One region of the Paenibacillus sp. JT22N1 genome, then DNA from elsewhere that is predicted to be linked to it. Evidence: riboswitches for the same ligand, from Rfam matches in the RefSeq annotation. Region 1 holds a riboswitch; the other holds the start of a gene.

Evidence for each region. A riboswitch is a leader RNA that binds a small molecule or an ion and turns the genes downstream of it on or off. The one in region 1 is predicted to bind cobalamin.
Region 2: linked by a shared signal. The riboswitch ahead of AC58UU_RS09930 (ABC transporter substrate-binding protein) and the one ahead of AC58UU_RS15780 ((2Fe-2S) ferredoxin domain-containing protein) in region 1 are both predicted to bind cobalamin.

The regions. Positions count from the first base shown of each region.
Region 1 covers NZ_JCAUAW010000007.1:169,090-175,196, forward strand. The annotation lists gene AC58UU_RS15760 (energy-coupling factor ABC transporter permease) at 28-807, shown strand; gene AC58UU_RS15765 (energy-coupling factor ABC transporter substrate-binding protein) at 804-1,088, shown strand; gene cbiQ (cobalt ECF transporter T component CbiQ) at 1,085-1,891, shown strand; gene AC58UU_RS15775 (energy-coupling factor ABC transporter ATP-binding protein) at 1,891-2,727, shown strand; gene AC58UU_RS15780 ((2Fe-2S) ferredoxin domain-containing protein) at 3,512-3,880, opposite strand; cobalamin riboswitch at 3,913-4,115, opposite strand; gene AC58UU_RS15785 (hypothetical protein) at 4,249-4,386, opposite strand; gene AC58UU_RS15790 (DUF4023 family protein) at 4,558-4,671, opposite strand; gene AC58UU_RS15795 (hypothetical protein) at 4,718-5,074, opposite strand; gene asnB (asparagine synthase (glutamine-hydrolyzing)) at 5,253-6,107, shown strand, end outside.
Region 2 covers NZ_JCAUAW010000004.1:170,510-176,616, forward strand. The annotation lists gene AC58UU_RS09915 (aminotransferase class I/II-fold pyridoxal phosphate-dependent enzyme) at 1-925, shown strand, start outside; gene AC58UU_RS09920 (aspartyl-phosphate phosphatase Spo0E family protein) at 994-1,260, shown strand; gene AC58UU_RS09925 (hypothetical protein) at 1,322-1,849, shown strand; cobalamin riboswitch at 1,882-2,034, shown strand; gene AC58UU_RS09930 (ABC transporter substrate-binding protein) at 2,187-3,200, shown strand; gene AC58UU_RS09935 (FecCD family ABC transporter permease) at 3,202-4,239, shown strand; gene AC58UU_RS09940 (ABC transporter ATP-binding protein) at 4,245-5,021, shown strand; gene cobT (nicotinate-nucleotide--dimethylbenzimidazole phosphoribosyltransferase) at 5,045-6,107, shown strand, end outside.

The DNA of each region.
Region 1 (6,107 bases):
CTTCAATTTAGGAGGAATTAAAAAAACATGCAAACAAAAACACGAAAGACCAAGGTCACTAGCTTCTTACTAGTGGTTATAGGGTTAGCCCTCTATCTATTCATTAATGAACCGCAAACCGTCTACGGCATGCACATTATGGAAGGATTTCTCCCCGTAGGTTGGGCAATATTTTGGTGGGCAGCCTTCCTTCCGTTCTTCTTTCTAGGTGTCCGAGCACTTATCAAAATTACAAAAGAACATCCAGAGCTCAAAATTATGCTCGGCCTTGCTGGCGCATTCACCTTCGTACTGTCGGCATTGAAGATCCCTTCTGTAACCGGAAGCAGCTCTCACCCAACAGGTACAGGTTTAGGAGCTGTAATGTTCGGACCGCTCCCTATGAGCGTCCTAGGGTCGATTGTATTGTTGTTTCAAGCGGTTTTACTTGCTCATGGAGGACTTACTACACTCGGAGCAAATGCTTTCTCCATGGCCCTCTCCGGTCCAGTAGTTGGTTACTTCATATATAAGTCCATGATGAAAACAACCGGCAAACAAAAATGGTCGATATTTTTGGCGGCTGCTCTTGCCGACTTATCCACATACATTGTTACTTCTGTCCAATTAGCTCTTGCATTCCCAGCTGAACAAGGTGGATTTATAGCATCCTTCTTGAAATTCGGCGGCATTTTTGCCATTACGCAAATCCCTCTTGCCATTAGTGAAGGCATTTTAACCGTCTTAATATGGAATTGGTTACAATCTTACAGCCCTAAAGAGCTATCCATTCTACAACATAAAATGAAAGGAGCTTCTGAACTATGAAAACTCGAACTGCAAATACCCTCATGCTGATTGCCGTTGTATTATTAGCAGTCTTGCCCCTTATTTTCGTACAAGGTGAATTTGGTGGAGCTGATAACGCCGCTGAACAATTAATTCAGAGTATTCAACCTTCCTATACGCCATGGTTCTCTTCTTTATTTGAGCTCCCAGCTGAGACGGAAAGTATGCTATTCGCCTTACAAGCAGCCATTGGCGCTGGCTTCATAGGGTTTGCTTTTGGCTTTTTCAAAGGGAAAGCGTCTAAATCCAAAAATCAATGATGAAACAGATCGATTCACTCTCCTATAAAAATGCCTTACGCCCCCTATCACCGATGTGGAAGTGCGGTTTTGCAGTTACCATGCTGATATTTTCTTATCTTACGCATCCTGCGGTCCAGGTACTTATAGCGTTTTGGATGGCCCTGTGGACGGTAGGCTACGCTCGCATTCCAATCAAATATTATGTAACTATCATCGGTGCTGCATGTCTTTTTTTTGTAAGTAGTGTACCCGCATTAGTCGTAGAGATCCGTCCTTTGCAAGCAGCCTTGCCTGATATTCATGAGGTGGCGACATTTACATTTATTAACTGGAAGTTGTCCGTTACTTCAACTGGTCTTCTGCTAATTGGAAAATTATTCGTTCGTATTATTGCGAGCCTAAGTTGCGTGTCTTTTATTATGTTCAGTACTCCTTTTTCTGAATTGCTGCAAGTCTTACAAAAAGTTCGTGTTCCCAAGCTGGTTCTGGAAATTATGCTTATTATGTATCGGTTTCTGTTCATCCTATTTGAAATTGCCAATAACATGTATGTAGCTCAGCAATCAAGAGGCGGTCAGACCGGTTTCCAAAATAAACTAAAGGATACAGCCATTATTATTGTTCAAATGTTTATCAAAACGATGCAGCGGTATAGATCACTGTCAAATGGCCTTGTCTCCAGAGGCTTTACGGATGATATTCACATGGCCCCCTACCAAGCTCATCCTGTACCTTTTCGATATAAACTGGAAAGTTATATAGGAATCACGCTTTTACTGCTGCTCGAAATTTGGCTGCGTTGGAATTGGAGGAGTATCTGATGAGCACGATTTTAGAAACCTTAGAAGTGAGTTTCAGCTACCCTGCTTCAAAGAACAAGGCTTTAAACAAATTAAAGCTCCGAATCCCCGAGGGGAAAAAAACGGCCATTTGCGGTCATAATGGTTCTGGCAAATCTACTTTATTTCTTCAAGCTATTGGCATTCATTCACCTTCATCAGGTCAAGTTTTATGGAAGAACGAACCTTTGACTTACACCCGCAAAGAACTTAAACAGTTACGTCAAGACGTTGGACTTGTCTTTCAAGATCCAGAACAGCAGCTCATACTGAATACTCCTTATGAGGATGTCACCTACGGTTTGCGAAATGCTGCTACTCCTGAGCCTGAGATTACTCGCCGAGCAGAAGCGATATTACGTACGATGGGACTCGAACATTTAGCACATACACCCATTCACCACTTGAGCCTTGGTCAAAAGAAACGAGTAGCCCTAGCCGGTGTGCTTGTGCTTGAACCAAAGCTGCTGCTTCTGGATGAACCAACGGCCTATCTGGATCGCATCTCGGAACAACAGCTTGTCGAGGAACTTGACCGTATACATAGCCGCGGAATCACGTTAGTCATGGCCACCCATGATATGAACCTAGCTTACTCATGGGCTGATTGGATTCTAGTGATGGATCAAGGACAATGCGTCATGGAAGGCACGCCAGATGAAATATTCAATGATAGCAAGGCTATCAATATGCTTGGTCTTGATAGGCCCATGCTGCTAGATTTGTGGGAAGCATTGCCTGAAGCTAGTCGTCGGGGAGTCTCGGCACCAAGGAATGTGAAGGACTTTACAGCATTATTACAAAAAGTCTATTTATAATTATCATCAACGACTCTATATAAGTTAAAAGTGGCTGTCCCAACAGTGATAAATAGTTAGAGGGACAGCTTCTTCATGTATGCATGCATCTATTAATGGTAGCCCTCTCGTTCCGCTAATTCAATGTTTAGCTCTTTTCATCCACCTTAGTGGCTTGTCGTTCCATTATGAACATGTATGACAAATAAGCGCGAAAACCGCGCTTTCAGTGAGAGCTCGCCAAGGTCGACAGAGTCTGAGAAGCTGAATATCGACTTCTCAGCAGACCATCCTGCACGTCCGTGCCAAATAAGCTCTGAAAACGCGCTTATTCAGGAGCACCCGAACCAATAAGCGCGAAAACCGCGCTTTCAGCGAGAGCTCTGCGAGCCGACAGAGTCTGAGAAGCTGAAAATCGACTTCTCAGCAGACCATCCTGCGCGCCCGCGCTGAATAAGCGCGGAAAACGCGCTTATTCAGGAGCACCCGAACCAATAAGCGCGATAACCGCGCTTTCAGTGAGAGCTCGCCGAGTCGACAGAGTCTGAGATGCTGAATATCGACTTCTCAGCAGACCATCCTGCGCGTCCGTGCCAAATAAGCTCTGAAAACGTGCTTAATCTGGAGGGCACGAATAAATAAGGGGTAAGCTTTGCTCACCCCTTACCTAAAACATATAAATTCTGACCAAAGAGGACCTCCCCCTATTGGCGGAAGTCCTTATGGATACGTGCTTTAAGGTAGATATCCCAAAAGGTTTATAAACCATTTGGGATATCTACCTTTTCAAACTTTCATTATCTGATTATTTACTTTGTATGCGACTAATGCCCTTATTTCCTTTTCCGGTTGGCACAAAGCGTTCCTCAAAGCTATAAATCATATGTTCTTGGAGTGGTTTCCCCTCTAATAAATGCTCTCTAACAAGCCTTCTCCCAGTCTCTGGTGTCATTTCCTTGTACCAAATCCCTTGCGGATACACCGTAACAACACCTGCATCCTGACAGCGCCCATTACATCTAGTCCGAGTTGTATGTATTAGATGCTCGGCTCCGTGCTTCGAAATTTCATCTCGGATGGCTAGCGTTGTTTCATCTCCTGAATTTTTCAGACAAGATCCTCCGTTACAGATAAGTACATGATGTTGGACTGTTGATAGATCCCACGTACTCATAAGAACACCTCCCTATCTCCCGTAGGTATATAACTGTGCTGCTGAAATAGGCAGGTCTCCTGGCTTCAGGATCTTCATCAAACGTCAGCCTTCCCAATCGGTCGATCAGTGGCATAGAGACGTTGACTCCTCTGTTACAGTGGCGGGACCGCGTCGGCTTTGAACCGATCTTCCCTTTTAAGCTTACCCTGCGCTTGGATAGCGAGGTGCAAGCACCTATTTCGAATATGAAATTATGACCGAGTTTATTCAAATCATTTAAACTCAACCATCATCTTACCTCATAGTCTATTTACATACAAGGAAAAAGCCCCAACCAAATGGTAGGGACTTCATCGAAGCTGTATTTACGATTTCAAATCACACATTTAAACGGAAGGACGATTCGGTTGGTGATGTCCAGGTTCTGTTGAATCTAGATTCGACTGTATGCGAGAAGATTGCTTCGAATGATCGATTGTGCTCTGTATCCTCTGATCCATACTTTTACTTTTCTTTTTGCTCATGATGAGATTGATCCTCCTGTGAGTTGAAGTAATGATCACTTGATTAGTATGGAGAGATGCCGCACCAAATATGCTGTATAAAATACCCATAAAGGACGAAGGCAAAGGGAACACAAAAGCAAAAGCCTGTAAGGAAACCTCCCTACAGGCTCTTGATGGTGCCATTAGACTTTAGTGCTTCTTGTGCGGCAAATTACTGCCTGGCTGACCGTCACCTTGGGTCCTGAGATTCTTCGCGGCTTTCCTCTGCTTGTCGTGCAGCTTGCTAATGAAATGACTATCCATGAGCATTCGCCTCCTGAAGAAAGAATGGCACTACCTCTTTAGAATGTCACACAAGGTCTAAATTTAAACGCATGGCAAGATTAAGAATCGCGCCTCTTGCTTCTGCATCTGTTTTGACTTTTTCGTACAATTCTTCAAAATTAGTGCGGTTTTGAATAAATTCCGGTTCGGTTTTGATAGCCGTTTGTGTCCAGTTAATCAAGACATTCTCCGCTTGGGTAAGTTCATTGTAAGCACGATGTAGGCCGACACGCTCAATAATTTCTTCCATTTCTGCTTGCCCTACTTCTTTACCTTCTTCTTTTAATTCTGCAATACGTTTATCCGCTTGGTTACTGATTTGCAGAAAATGCTCTCTTGAGGCCAGATAATCAATTTGTGCTTTAGAGTGTTTCTTTTTCATTGTCATCACCTTTGTCATTTAGTAAGTAAGAATTGGGTTTATTGTATCAGGCCTGTCAACAAAACACAAAATCCGTCCGGATGACTGCGCCCATCCAGTTCTGGACAGACATTATCTACCTTGAGTTTGCATACCTTTTATCATCATGCTCTCTTTATAAGGAAAGGAAGGAACGTCTATGTGCGGAATAACGGGTTGGATAGATTGGCGGAAAGACTTGACCGGGTACCCGTCCATTCTAGAAAATATGACGGAAACGCTCCATTTGCGTGGACCTGATGCTTCTGGTACATGGATTTCACAGCATTGTGCCCTCGGCCATCGGCGTCTTAGTGTAATGGATCCAGAAAACGGCGCTCAGCCCATGGTACGGAAACAAGGAGACTACACGTATACGATCGTATATAATGGCGAACTCTATAACGCCCCTGAACTCAAAAAGGAGCTCGAACTTCGTGGACATCATTTCCGCACGACCTGTGATACAGAGGTGCTGCTTGTTGCCTTTATCGAGTGGGGGAGAGCTTGTGTAGATCGACTTAATGGCATTTTCGCTTTCGCGGCCTGGAATGATCAGGAACAATCCCTTTATTTGGTCAGAGATCGGCTTGGCGTAAAGCCGCTTTTTTATTCTCATCAAAATAGTGTGCTTCTATTCGGCTCTGAGCCGAAAGCCATTCTCGCTCACCCCGACTTCGAAGCAGAAGTTGGTGCGGAAGGCTTGGCCGAGATCTTCGCAGTAGGTCCAGCTCGCACACCTGGTCATGGGATTTATCGCAACATGTCTGAGCTCAAACCAGGACAATGCGCTGTATTTGACCGCAATGGCTTATCCATTCGTACCTATTGGAAGCTCGAAAGCCACCAGCACCCAGACGACATCGACGCTACGGCATTACAAGTTGGGCAACTTCTTAGAGACACCTCCCAGCGCCAACTTGTTTCTGATGTACCCATCTGTACTCTACTATCGGGTGGACTCGATTCTAGTGCGCTTACTGCACTTGCTTCTGCTCATTACAAGGAGAGCGGG
Region 2 (6,107 bases), on a different contig from region 1:
TCATACGTCGTTTAAAGTGAAATATGAGCCATCGAATGAAGTTCTTGTTACGGTAGGCGGCAGTGAAGCGATTGACTTAGCACTCCGAGCTTTGATAACGCCCGGCGATGAGATTCTTATCCCTGAACCTTGTTATATTTCTTATTCCCCAATTACGAGCATAAGCGGCGGTGTAGCTGTTGGGATAGAAACATTCGCGAAGGATCAGTTCAAGCTGACTGAGAAAGCACTTCGCGACGCGATTACGCCACGCTCCAAGATATTGATTCTCTGCTATCCTAGCAATCCAACAGGCGGTATTATGACCTATGAGGATTGGCTTCCGATTGCCAAAGTCATTGAAGAGAAGGATCTTATTGTCATTTCCGATGAAATATATGCGGAGCTGACTTATGGTCAGAAGCACGTGAGCTTCGCGGCTATTCCTGGTATGAAAGATCGGACAATCTTGGTTAGCGGTTTCTCCAAAGCTTTTGCCATGACAGGCTGGCGGATGGGTTATGCCTGCGGTCACCAGGAGCTGATTTCGGCGATGACCAAAATTCATCAATATACGGTGATGTGCGCACCGGTCATGGGTCAAGTTGCTGCTCACGAGGCGTTGACGAATGGGATGGAAGAAAAAGATCGGATGATCGAGTCCTATAACCAGCGCAGACGTCTCATTGTAAAAGGGTTCCGAGATATTGGTCTCGAATGCCATGAGCCGCAAGGCGCTTTCTATGCATTTCCAAGTATTGTCGCTACAGGATTAACTTCAGAAGAGTTTGCACAACGGCTATTATTTGAGTCAAAGGTTGCTGCCGTGCCTGGAGATGTGTTTGGTTTAGGTGGAGAAGGTTTCTTACGTTGTTCATATGCTTATAGTGTTTCTCAACTAAATGAAGCTTTAGAGAGAATTGGAAATTTTATGAGAAAATTGTAATGAATAACGTAAATAAATATGTTCATTATTGATGAAAACTGGTATTCTTGTAGTAAGGAGGGATGAGCATGGCTTTTATGGAATATCAACTATCAACCTATCAAAAACATTTTCAAATTCGTGAACAGGATTTCGGACAACGTTGGTTGACCAAGCGTGCGAAGAAGCAAAACTCCCTTACCTTATTAGAAGAAGAGATTCATTCTCTGCGACGCAGGTTAGAAAAGATGGTTTTTGATGGGGAAGAAATGACATCTGATTCCGTCGTTGAATTGAGCACAATCCTAGACCGAAAAATAAATGAATATATGCATAATGGGAAAAAAAGTCGGTGAAAACCGACTTTTCTCGCGATTATCGATGGATTCAGATAACAAACGGAGGTACGCTTACAACATGAAAGTGAAATGGCTGTTGGTTATGATGATGGGACTTATGGTGTTCCTTACGGGTTGCGGCGGACCGAAGCCGGATGTATCTATATTTATGATGGGCTCTAATGGTTTTCCAAGTGAAGCAGGGGACAAGCTGGAGATTTCCTTGAAGTCCAAGGTGGGCGAGGTTCCTACAGTCAAAGTCAATACATCCCCTATTTTTTCGTTGGAAAAAATGATTGTAGAACTGGCTGCAGGAGGCAATGGCATCTTCATTCTTGCGGAAGATCAATTCAAATCACTTAGTAATCAAGCGGGTTTCGTTTCTTTGGATGATACGATCAAACCGGAAGATTATCCGGATGGTGTTATTCAAATAACCGAAGAAGGCAAGCCTGCTGAAAAGCATCTATATGGTATTCCTCTTGCAGGAAACAAATGGATGAAAGAACAAGGTTTTGAAGGAAAAGGCTTGGTGGCTTTTATTCCTCAAAATGCTCCAAAGTTGAATGAGTCGAAACAAGTGCTCAAAGTAATTGCACAAAAGTAACAAGAAGTCTATAATCGACAAATAGATTGATAGTAAAATATGCAGCCATAGGTGCTGGTAAGCTCATTAAGAAGAGATTGCCACTTAAAAGGGAAGCCGGTTAAAGTCCGGCACGGTCCCGCCACTGTAATCCAGGCATGAGTTGCCGGGAGAGTCAGGATACCTGCCCATGGTGCCGTTTACGACATCCTTCGAGGAAAAGGATCGCGTTAAATCAGGAAGCAACCTGCGGGTTGCTGAGCGCCGCGATTTATCGTCCCCTTTGTTCCTTCGAGAACAAAGGGGCTTTTTTGTTAGGGTCAATCGAAATAAATTGTTCAGAGAGAGGGTTTGCTAGATGAAAAGGAATTCAGTAAAAAAAGCATTTATTCTTACAGTAGCGCTAGTAACAGCAATTAGTCTCGCAGCTTGCGGTAAAAAGGAAACGGAAATTTCTAATCCGTCTAAGCTTGGCGGGGAAGGGACGAAAGCTCCTGCTGCAACGACGACACCATCAACAGCAGCCAAAAAGACGGTCTACCCTTTGAAAATAAAGGATGCTACGGGCAAGGAGTTTACTTTTGATAAAGCGCCTGAGCGTATTGCATCCGTCTCCCCGGCAGAGACTGAAGCCCTTTTTGCAATTGGGCTGGAGGCTAATATAGTTGGTGTATCTGATTTTGATGATTATCCAGAAGCGGCTAAAACAAAACCGAAACTTGGCAGCATAACGAAACCTAACCAAGAAGCGGTGATCGCAGCTAACGCGAATGTTGTATTCACTGGGGTTTCGATGAAACCCGATACGGTAGAAAAGCTGCGTACTTTGAATATTAACGTGTTTAAAGTGGAGCCGAAAACCTTGGATGATGCCATTGCTAACATTCAAACTTACGGATTGATTACAGATCATCAGGAGCAAGCGGAAAAAGTGGTTGCTAAGATGAAAGCGGACCGTCAAAAGGTTGTTAATGCAGTGAAAGACGTCAAGCAAGAGAACAAGAAAAAGGTATACATTGAATTTGCCCCAGGATGGACAGTGGGCAGTGGCGAATACATGGATGAATTGATCAAGCTTTCTGGCGGGATTAACGTCGCAGGAGACGGAAAAGGCTGGTATCAAATCAGTGAAGAGAAAATCATTCAACAAAACCCAGGTGTAATTCTGTTCGCCAATGGGGTTGTCGATAGTAAGAGCAAGAAACCACTTGATGAAATTATACGTACGCGAAGCGGTTGGGATGCCATTGATGCCGTGAAGAACAAGCAGGTGATTGGCCTCGACCAGAACATGCTCAGCCGTCCTGGTCCAAGACTGACCGATGGATTGCTTGAAATGGCGAAAGGCATTTATCCCGAACTGGTGAAATAAAATGAAAAGAAAATTAATGCTATGGGGAGGAGTAGGGGTTATACTCCTTCTTCTTTCTATTGTGGCGAGCTTATCGCTTGGCACTGCTAATCTCCCCGTTCTGCAAATTGCCAGTATTCTCGCCAAGCATATCCCTTGGCTGGGAGATCACATCGATGCCACCTGGCCGCAGTCGTCGGAACAAATCATTAATAAAGTACGATTTCCTCGTGTATTACTGGGAATTCTTGTAGGGGCCTCACTCTCTATTGCAGGGGCAGCTTTTCAAGGTGTGCTGCGCAATCCGCTTGCGGATCCTTATGCACTCGGTGTATCCTCGGGGGCTTCTGTAGGAGCCGCATTTTTAATCTATTTTGGACTGCAAGTGGCGTGGTTTGGGCAATGGTCGATCCCTATTGTTGCCTTCGTAACGGGACTTATTTCTTTATTTCTAGTTCTAAAGCTGGCCCAGATCGAAGGGAAGCTGAAGATGGAGACGCTTATTTTATCAGGCGTGGTCATGCAGGCATTTCTAGGGGCTATTGTATCCTTTATGGTGTCTATTTCCAATCAAGTCATTAATGAAATCATTTTCTGGCTAATGGGCAGCTTGGCAATGCGAGGTTGGTCGTATACCTATATCATTTCACCCTATTTAATTATCGGTTTTGTCGTGCTGCTTAGCTATGCAAGGTCGTTAAATTTACTGGCTCTGGGTGAGCGGCAGGCGTCACATCTCGGTGTGAGTGTAGAACGTACAAAGCTGATTGTGCTAATTGTGGCTACATTCCTAACTGCCGCTGCGGTCTCGGTTGCCGGTGTAATCGGTTTTGTAGGGCTCATCGTGCCACATTTAGTGCGATTATTGGTAGGTCCGGATTATCGGTTGATTATTCCATTGTCCGCAATTGGTGGCGGCGTTTATGTCCTCTGGGCAGATACACTTGCCCGTACCCTGCTGAGTCCAACCGAAATTCCACTTGGGGTTATCACGGCATTTCTGGGTGCGCCATTTTTTGCTTATTTGCTCCACAAGGATAAGAAAACGTTAAGAGGTTGATCAAGATGATTAAAGTGGAGCACCTTTCCCAAAGCTTTAAGGAACAGCAAGTGCTGGAGAACATCAGCTTTGAGATCAAGCAGGGTGAATTTTTTGGCATTATTGGGCCAAACGGCAGCGGTAAGTCGACGTTACTCCGTCTAATATCAGGGATTGATCCTGTTAAAAACGGAAGTGTTGACCTGGGTGGCCGATTAGTATCCTCCTATTCACGAAAAGAGCTGGCTAGATGGCTTGCTGTCCTCCAGCAGGATGCGCTGCCTCCAGTAGGCTTTACGGTCCGTGAAGTGGTGGAAATGGGCCGATATCCTTTTCAGAATTGGCTTGGTGAGGAGCCGGCTGATGCGGAAGGTTTAATTGATGGGATTGTCCGGAAGCTGCACTTGGAACCGCTGATTGATCGAACAATCGAGCGCCTCAGCGGCGGTGAAAGGCAGCGTGTCGCTCTTGCTAAAGTGATGGCGCAGCAGCCGCGGCTGCTTATGCTGGATGAACCAACAACGTTCTTGGATATCGGATATCAAGTACAGATGATGGACTACATCAAGGAATGGCAGCTAGAATCCGAGTTGACGGTTGTAGCTGTCCTGCATGACTTGAATTTGGCTGCGCAGTACTGCACGCGTTTAATGGTTATACATAATGGCGAGCTTGCAGCGATAGGAACACCTGATGAAATCATTACCAGCGGATTAATCAGCGAAGTGTATGGAACAGAACCGATTGTCCTGCAGCACCCCGTTAACGATGCGCCGCAAATTTTATTACAGCCAGGAAAATAGTTGAGCTATCGGAGGACACAATCATGAATAAGTTGCAAGAGATTATAGATAGCATTAAGCCTATTTATCAAGAGGTAGTGAACCAAGCAAATGAGCATTTAAATCAGTTGACGAAACCACAGGGAAGCCTCGGGAAACTGGAAGATATTGCGCGTCAGGTTGCTGGAATTACGGGCGAAGTGATGCCGATTTTTGAGAAAAAAGCGGTTATCGTAATGGCCGGGGATCACGGCGTATGTGAAGAAGGAATTAGTGCATTTCCGGCGGAAGTAACGCCTCAAATGGTGCTTAATTTCCTTTATGGCGGGGCTGCAGTCAACGTTCTTGCCAGACATGCCGGCGCTGAAGTTGTCTGTGTCGATATGGGGGTTAATGCTGACCTGGAGCATCCTAATCTCGTTTCTCGTAAAGTAAGAAAAGGGACACGTAATATGGCGCGTGAAGCGGCACTAACGTTGGATGAGACTGTGCAGGCAATACAAGCTGGTGTAGAAGTTGTAGATGAATTGGTGGGAAAGGGCTATCGACTCTTTGCTATGGGAGATATGGGGATTGGCAATACAACGGCAAGCGCTGCGATTCTATGCGCTTTGACGGGCTTGGATGCCAGCATAGCAGTTGGCCGCGGAACGGGCATTGATGATGGCAAATGGTTGCATAAAGTGTCTGTTGTGAATAAGGCGCTGGATGTGAATGGGCTTTGTGTGGATGAGGTGAATAGATCAAGCGCTGAGTATGCGCTCGATGTGTTAATGAAGGTCGGCGGATTGGAGATCGCTGGACTTGTTGGCGTGATTCTCGGCGCAGCGAAGAATCGCTGTCCGGTGGTCGTCGACGGCTTCATCTCGTCGGCAGCTGCACTTGTGGCGAGCCGATTAGCACCGCTAAGCGCGTCCTACATGCTCGCTTCGCACTTATCGCAGGAGCAGGGGCATGCGAAGCTGCTCGAAGCGGTTGGCCTCGCAGCGATGCTGCAGATGGATATGCGCCTGGGCGAAGGAACGGGCGCGGTGCTTGCTTTTAACTTGATCGATGCCGCAGGCAAGATCATGAAGGAAATGGCGACATTCGAAAGCGCAGGCGTGT